DNA from 2 places in the Xanthomonas vesicatoria ATCC 35937 genome. Region 1 is predicted to be linked to the other one. Evidence: predicted binding sites of a transcription regulator. Region 1 holds the regulator's gene; the other holds the start of a gene.

Region 1 (4,274 bases):
GCGCTTGCCGACATGGGCAAACGCACGCTGCTGCTGGACGCCGACCTTGGTCTGGCCAACCTGGATGTGGTCCTGGGCCTGTCGCCCAAGTACACCCTGGCCGACCTGATCGCCGGCCGCTGCACGCTCGATGAAGTCATCATCGAAGGTCCCGGCGGCGTGCTGGTAGTGCCGGCCGCGTCCGGTCGCCGTCACATGGCCGAATTGGCCCCAGCCCAGCACATCGGCCTGGTCAATGTGTTCTCCGAACTGGAACGCGACCTGGACGTGATGGTCATCGACACCGCCGCCGGCATCACCGACAGCGTGCTGACCTTCTGCCAGGCCGCGCAGGACACGGTGGTGGTGGTCTGCGACGAGCCGGCCTCGATCACCGACGCCTACGCGCTGATCAAGGTGCTCTCCCGCGAACGCGGCGTGGACCGCCTGCAGATCATCGCCAACATGGTGCGCGACCCCAACGAAGGCCGCCTGCTGTACGACAAGCTCTCGCGCGTCTGCGAAAAGTTCCTCGGCGATGTGTCGCTGAACTACCTCGGCCACGTGCCGCAGGACGACTGGTTGCGCCTGTCGGTGCAGCGTCAGCAACCCGTCATCAAGGCCTACCCGTCAAGCCCATCGGCGCAGGCCATTGCAGAAATCGCACGCCGTACCTCGCGCTGGCAGGCCCCCACCGTGCCGCGCGGCAACGTCGAGTTCTTTGTCGAACGCATCATTCAACGGGGAGTGGCCGCATGAGCACTGCTACCGCAACCACGGCCAGCGCGCAGTACCGCGCCGTGCAGCGCAACAACGCCAACGACGTGGTGACCCAGCACGCCGACCTGGTCCGCCGCATCGCCCACCATCTGGCGGCGCGTCTGCCGGCCAGCGTGGAAGTGGACGACCTGATCCAGGCCGGCATGATCGGCCTGATCGAAGCCTCGCGCAGTTACGACTCCGACCAGGGCGCCTCGTTCGAAACCTATGCCTCGATCCGTATCCGCGGCTCGATGATCGACGAGATCCGCCGTGGCGACTGGGTACCGCGCTCGGTGCACCGCCGTGCCCGCGACGCTGCCGCCGCAGTACGCAAGATCGAGCAGAACACCGGCCGCGCCGCCGCCGCCACCGAAGTGGCCGCAGCCATGGAAATGCCGCTGCCCGATTACCTGCGGCTGATGGAAGACGCCGCACGCGGCCAGGTGCTGAGCCTGGAATCGCGCATCGAAGATCACGGCGAGCTGGATACCACCGCCAAAGGTGGCCCCAACCCGCAGCAGATGATGGAGCGTGGCGAATTCGGCCGCGAGCTGGGCAAGGCCATCGGCCAGCTGCCCGAGCGCGAGCAGCTGGTGCTGTCGCTGTACTACGAACAGGAATTGAACCTGAAGGAAATCGGCGCCGTGCTGGGTGTCAGCGAGTCGCGCGTCTGCCAGATCCATGGCCAGGCCGTGGTGCGTTTGCGCGGCCGCCTCAAAGTCTTCGAACTGGCTGATGCCGGTGTCGAAATCGACGACTAATTTTTTCGCGTAATTTTTAGCGTTAGGAGCTTGATGTGAATAAGAACATGCGGATCCTGATCGTGGACGACTTCTCGACGATGCGACGTATCGTCAAGAATCTGTTGGCGGATCTCGGCTTCACCAATACCGCAGAGGCCGAAGACGGCAACAGCGCGCTGGCCGCGTTGCGTGCGGGCCCGTTCGATTTCGTGGTGACGGACTGGAACATGCCCGGCATGACCGGCATCGACCTGCTGCGCAACATCCGCGCCGACGCCAAGCTCAAGCACCTGCCGGTGATGATGGTGACCGCCGAAGCCAAGCGCGAGCAGATCATCGAAGCGGCGCAGTGTGGCGTGAACGGCTACATCATCAAGCCGTTCACCGCGCAGACGCTGGAAGAAAAGCTGGGCAAGGTGTTCGAACGTCTGGCGGCGACCGCCTGATGGACGCCACCATCGATACCAATGCAGAACGCGCCGCGCTGATCGACCGCCTGCAGGGCGCGCTCGATGCGTTGGAAAGCGGCGACGAAATTGCCTGGCGCCGTGAGGTGGATCATCTCGCCGCCTTGCGCACCCGTCCGATGATGCAGGGCCTGAGCCGGCTCGCGCGCGAACTGGGCCAGGCGCTGGGCGAGTTGCCCACCGTGCCTGAGGAAGCCGGCGAACTGGACGATGCCTGCTCGCGCCTGGATCACGTGGTGGAAATGACCGAAAAGGCCAGCCATCGCACGCTGGATCTGGTCGAAGAGTGCCGCGTGCTGGCCAACCAGCTGCGCGAAGGCGGCCTCAATCAGGACCAGGGCGCGCTGATGGACAAGATGCGCCACAACCTGACCGAGCTGTCGCTGGCGCAGAGCTACCAGGATCTCAGCGGGCAGATCATCCGGCGTGTGGCCGGGATCGTGCGCCGCGTGCATGAAGGCTTCGGTGCGCTGGGCCTGCCGCCCAAGAGCAGCGAGCCGAAGAAAGACGACGGCGGTCTTGCCGGTCCTGCAGTCAAGGGCCTGGACCGTCATGCGGTGTCGCAGGACGACGCCGACGATTTGCTGTCCGGATTGGGGTTGTAACCATGAGTGCTGTTCCAGACGATATTGCTGCCGATTTCATCGTCGAGGCCCAGGAAATCCTGGATCGCCTCGGCGAACAGCTGGTGTCGCTGGAACAGGCGCCAGACGAAGCCGACCAGCTCAACGCGGTGTTCCGCGGCTTCCACACGCTCAAGGGCGGCGCCGGCTTTCTGGCGATCAAACCCATGGTGGAACTGTGCCACGCCGCTGAAGAAACCCTCGGCATGGCACGCTCGGGCCAGGCGGTGCTGCAGGCGCATCATTTCGATGCCGCGCAGCAATCGCTGGACTATCTGCAGGCCATGCTGGATGCGATGGGTTCGGGCGAACCCGTGCCGCATGCACCGGCGTCGCTGATCGCGCAGTTCGACGCCAAGAGCGGCCCGCCAGCGGTCAAGGCCGCGCCCAAGGCAGCCGCTGCTGCGCCAGTGCACGACGACGGCCATGCTGCGCCGGCACCGGGCGCCAAGGCCGCACCGAAAGGTGCCGCCAAAGGCGGTGCCGAAGCCGAGCAGACCGTGCGCGTGGACACCAAGCGCCTGGACGCCATCGTCAACCTGATCGGCGAACTGGTGCTCTCGCGCAATCGTCTGAAGACCTTGCGTACCCGTCTGCGCGATGAAGAACTCGACCGCGCGGTCAGCACGCTGGACATCGCCACCGCCCGCCTGCAGACCGCAGTCATGCGCACCCGCATGCAGCCGGTGAGCAAGGTGTTCGCGCGCTTCCCCAAGGTGGCCCGCGACGTTGCGCGCACGCTGTCCAAGGAAGTGGAGCTGGAACTGATCGGTGCCGAAACCGAGCTCGATCGTAATCTGGTCGAAGCCCTGGCCGACCCGCTGGTGCACCTGGTGCGCAACGCCATCGACCATGGCATCGAATCGCCGGCCCTGCGCGAAGCCACCGGCAAACCGCGTAGTGGCCACGTGCGCCTGTCCGCGCAGCAGGAAGGCGACTACGTCAGCATCGAAATCCAGGACGATGGCGCCGGCATCGACCCGGAGCGGCTGCGCGAAATCGCGCGCGGCAAGGGCCTGATCGACGCCGAAGCGGCGGCACGTCTGAGCACCGACGAATGTCTGCATCTGATCTTCATGCCGGGCTTCTCGACCAAGGCCGAGGTCACCGATATCTCTGGCCGCGGCGTTGGCATGGACGTGGTGCAGTCACGCATCCGCGAGTTGAGCGGGCAGATCCAGATCCAGTCCGAACTGGGCCGTGGCAGCCGCTTCATGATCCGCGTGCCGCTGACCCTGGCGATCCTGCCTACGCTATTGGTGCAGGCCGGCGAAGCGGTCTACGCCTTGCCGCTGGCCCGCGTGGTGGAAGTGCTGCACGCCCCGCAGACCTCGCTGGGCTGGTTCGACGGCCGCGCCGTACTGGACCGCCGCTCGCACACCCTGCCCCTGATCGACCTGCGCCGCTGGCTGGGCGTACCCGCCGAACAACCGCCGCTACTGACCGTGGTGCTGCTGCAGGCCGGCGAAACCCGCTTCGGCCTGGTGGTGGACCAGGTCCGCGGCCGCGAGGAAGTGGTGATCAAGCCCCTGCCCCGCGCATTACGCGGCCTGCCCGGCTACGCCGGCGCCACCCTGATCGGCGATGGCCGCATGGCACTGATCCTGGATGTGGATGGATTGCGCTCCAGCGATCATTGATTCTCGGGAATCGGGAATCGGGAATCGGGAATCGGGAATCGTCAAGACGATCCTGGTTGC
Region 2 (4,274 bases), 810 kb from region 1:
ATGCGTTCACGCAGATGTCCCTGCGTTAAGCGGTTGGACAAACGCAACCGATGTAGCTTCCGCTCGAACTGTCCCATCTCGGCACCGCAACCGATCTATCACTGCCGTCACCGACACAACCCTCCATGCGATTTCCCAAACGTACATGCAGAGTCTGTCAGGGCTTTAAGTCGTCGCAACTCAACACCCTGACGCGCGTACCGCCTCACGCCTTAACTATCGAAGCAGGCCCAGCAACAGAGTAGTTGTCCATCGCGATACTTCTTTTTGCTGACACCACGAACGGCGAAGCTGCAACGCCCACGGTGACAGCACCCATTACCAGCAATGACAGCAGCCTCACCAGAAAATCTTTTCTAAGACGTCGTACGGGAAAGGCCCAGCAAGAAGACCGCGTCTTCAAAGCAATCGCATAAACGGCGCCTTCGGTAACTCACCGCAAACAACTGCCGTAAAGGGCGCCAGGAGTTGATCACCTTGCCCTGTATGCCGTTGATCAACCTGGCGCATCGTCCGATGAATGGTTCAAATCGCGCGGAAAATAACGGCGAAACTTCTCTTCCCACGCCTGGAATTGCTCCAGCGTATAGCCATCCATCGGCCGTTCCACCTGCGCGGTCGCCTTGTTTTGCGCCACGACGACAATGCGCTGGGACGACAATTCATCCCAGGCTTTTCTGAGCGTGGCAGGCTCGGGATGCGAGACCAGCATGGCCTCCAGCAAGGTGGCCTGCGCAACGCGCGCAGCCAGCAGGTCGCTGAGCGCATCAGTGACGGCCTGCATCCATTCGTGGTTCTGGGTATCCATGCGTGCATGTCGGACGTCGGTGTGGGCAGCGACTCTAGCGCGGCCTCCGACACAACTATGTGCACTGACGACTGAGCTCGCCGCTGCCGCAGGCTGCCACGTCAGCAGTCTGCAACCCCGCCCACCGCGTCTGCCAGTCAGGTGTTTCCCGACCAGTTGACAACGGCGACGCGGAGCTAAATCCACGGATCTTGGCGGGATCAAGTTTGCAGACATCGCGTCGTTATCCACCATGCCGACCCGATCCTCATGTGATCTTCACACGAATGGTCTGACCGGCATCTTCCAACCCTGGACTCGGGACTGCCGCATGACCGCCTTACTGCAACGCTATTCTGTCGGCCGCCGCCTGGGCGCCGCATTCGTCTTGTTGATCCTGCTGTCGGGTTCGCTGGTTGCCATCGGCTTGAATTCGATGGCCGGCGCGAAGAAACAGCTGGATTTCATCGTGCTCGACCGCATGGCCAAGATCCAGATGGGCAACGGGATGCTGGATGCCAACTCGTCGATCATGATCGCGCTGGGCACCTACGCGATGGCCACCAGTGCCGAACTCGACAACCAGGCCCTGGAGACGATCAAGACGCAGCGCCAGCGCTACAAGGATCTGCGCGCAAAGCTCGACACGCTTCCCAGCTCCGAAGAAGGCCGCAAGATTCGCGCGGAGATGGACGCGCTGCGCGCGGTCTCCGGCAAGATCAATGACGAAGTGATGACCCTGGCAGCTGCGGATGACAACACGCCTGCGCAGGCCCTGCTCAACCAGAAGGCGCGCCTTGCTAATACCGCCTGGCAGGACAAGATCCGTGAGCTGGTGAGCCGGCAGGAGCACCAAAGTCAGCAGGCCTATGCGGAAGCAGTGCAATCGATGAATCGCGCCAAGCTGCTGTTGCTGATCGGCGGAGTCGCCGTGGTCACGATCAGCGGCCTGCTTGCCTGGTTGATCACGCGCAGCCTGACCCATCCGCTGGCCCGCGCCACCAAGGCAGCCGAGGCCATCGCCAACGGTCAGCTCGACAACCAGGTGCAGACCGACGCGCAGGACGAAACCGGCCGCCTGCTGCGCGCCATGAGCGGCATGCAGACACAGCTGCAAGCCTTGCTCAGCGCCCAAGGCGACATGGCCAAGCGTCACAACGATGGGCAGATCAGCTTCCGCATCGATGCCAGTGCATTTCCCGGCGACTACGGCCGCATGGCGCAGGACACCAACACCCTGGTCGCCTCGCATCTGGCAGTGCAGACCACGCTCGCGCGCATCATGGGCCGCTACGCCATTGGCGATCTGAGCGAAAGCATGGATGCGTTGCCCGGCGAAAAAGCCGTATTGACCCAGACCATGAACGAGGTCAAGGCCAACCTGTCGGCGATGAACGCCGAGATCAAGCAGCTGGCGTTGTCGGCCGCCAACGGCGACTTCAGCGCACGCGGCGATGCCGACCGCTTCCAGTACGACTTCCACATCATGGTCGACAGCCTCAACCAGCTGATGGCCACCGCCGATGGCAATCTGCAATCGCTATCGTCGTTGTTGCAATCCATCGCTGCGGGGGATCTGACCGCACGCATGAGCGGCGAGTTCCGCGGCGTGTTCGCACAGATGCGCGACGACGCCAATGCCACCGCCGTACAGCTGGCCGAGATTGTCGGGCGTATCCAGCACTCGGCGGTGTCGATCAATTCGGCCGCCAGCGAGATTGCAGCCGGCAATCAGGACTTGTCGCAACGCACCGAACAGCAAGCGGCCAACCTGGAAGAAACCGCGGCATCGATGGAAGAGTTGACCTCCACCGTGCGCCAGAACGCCGAACATGCGCGCCAGGCCAATCAGCTGGCAATCGGTGCGGCCAGCGTCGCCTCGCAGGGCGGCGACATCGTCAGCAAGGTCGTGGGCACCATGACCGGCATCGAAGCCTCGTCCAAGAAGATCGCCGACATCATCAGCGTCATCGATGGCATCTCCTTCCAGACCAACATCCTGGCGTTGAACGCAGCGGTCGAGGCGGCACGCGCCGGCGAACAAGGCCGCGGTTTTGCGGTGGTCGCCAGCGAAGTGCGCACCCTTGCGCAACGCTCCACGGCTGCGGCCAAGGAAATCAAGAGCCTGATCGACGACTCGGTCGAGCGCGTGGCCGAAGGCTCCGCACTGGTGCACAGCGCCGGCACCACCATGGCCGAGATCGTCGCCAGCGTGCAGCGCGTTACCGACATCATGGGCGAGATTTCTGCCGCCTCGCAGGAGCAGTCGGCCGGCATCGAACAGGTCAACCTCACGGTCACCCAAATGGACGAAACCACGCAGCAGAATGCCGCGTTGGTGGAAGAAGCCACTGCGGCCGCACGCTCCATGGAAGAACAGGCAGTGCAGCTCAGGCAGGCGGTGTCGATCTTCAAGATCGAGGCCGAACGCCCGTCGGTCGTGCGTTCCGCTGCACCGACCGTGCTGCATCCCAAGAAGCCGACTGGCGTTACCCGACACACGCCACACGGCACCGCGACGTCGATCAAGCGCCCGGCCAAGCAGGCGGTTGTGGCCAGCGCGTCGAGCACAGGCGCAGATTGGCAAGAGTTCTAAGCCGTCGCTTCAGCAAAATTTGGCGCAATACGAAGGTCGGCTGCGTGAGCAGTCGGCCTTTCTTGCGTTGAGCAGACACAAGTCAAAACGGACAACCAACAGGCATCAGTCTTCAACCGCCGCACTGCGGATCGCGATCCTGGCCCTGCTCGGCTTAAACTTGTCTGCCCGCAGGTCGACCCGACCACCGCGGCCACCGCGCAGCATCTGCAGGCCAGTGCCGCACGCCCTGCACGCCACCGCCTGCCCGCCCCCACCGCGTCCAGACTTCGGAAGCCGTTTTCTTGCAAAGCACTGACACCAAAGACAAATCCAAGCCCAGCAGCGGGGTTCCCGAGCACACCCCGCTGATGAAGAAATCTTGGCGTGTGATGATCGTAAAGCCCAAAAGACTTGTGCAGAAAGGACTTTAAGAAGCGCACGAGGCCGACGAACAGCGCGTCGCAACAATTTCGCTACAATTTGGTCAACGTGTGCCGCCAAGCCTAGCGGTCCCGGATAGCTCCAATACTTGGAGTGGTACTGGCCTGCTTGATGCCCTGAGTTGCTTTTTCTGCTGCCTGAGACCCGTCGCGGAAACGGCTGCCGCTCTGAGGCCTCGCGTCTCAATTCATGAGAGAACCCTCGGCCACAGTTCGGGACACATCCCAAACGAGCCAGAGCATGACCGATCGCCTTTTTGCGCCAATCCCCAGCACGGCTGAGCTGCTGACGAAGATCAAGAAGCCCAGTAAACAGCGCTCCAATGCTGCGGAGGTCGTGCGATGGTCCTTCTATCTGCTCATAGCCCTTGTAGTTGCCATGGGGATTTCGGCGGGACTTAGCATCATTGGACTTCTAAGCGTTACAACGACGAGATCGGTCCTGACGGTCTTGATGACCATCGTTGCG

Evidence for each region. The regulator FliA, encoded in region 1, starts transcription of late flagellar genes. The targets are predictions, from matches to a motif close to TAAAGTTTNNCNNNCNNNGGCCGATAA.
Region 2: BJD12_RS19885 (methyl-accepting chemotaxis protein) is a predicted target of FliA. The motif match lies at 1,009-1,035, and genes of this name have one in related genera.

What each region holds. Positions count from the first base shown of each region.
Region 1 covers NZ_CP018725.1:258,363-262,636, reverse strand. Annotated here, with positions in the region: gene BJD12_RS01075 (MinD/ParA family protein) at 1-738, shown strand, start outside; gene BJD12_RS01070 (RNA polymerase sigma factor FliA) at 735-1,502, shown strand; gene cheY (chemotaxis response regulator CheY) at 1,538-1,930, shown strand; gene BJD12_RS01060 (protein phosphatase CheZ) at 1,930-2,556, shown strand; gene BJD12_RS01055 (chemotaxis protein CheA) at 2,559-4,214, shown strand.
Region 2 covers NZ_CP018725.1:4,557,064-4,561,337, reverse strand. Annotated here, with positions in the region: gene BJD12_RS19890 (hypothetical protein) at 497-808, opposite strand; gene BJD12_RS19885 (methyl-accepting chemotaxis protein) at 1,119-3,383, shown strand; gene BJD12_RS19880 (hypothetical protein) at 4,047-4,274, shown strand, end outside.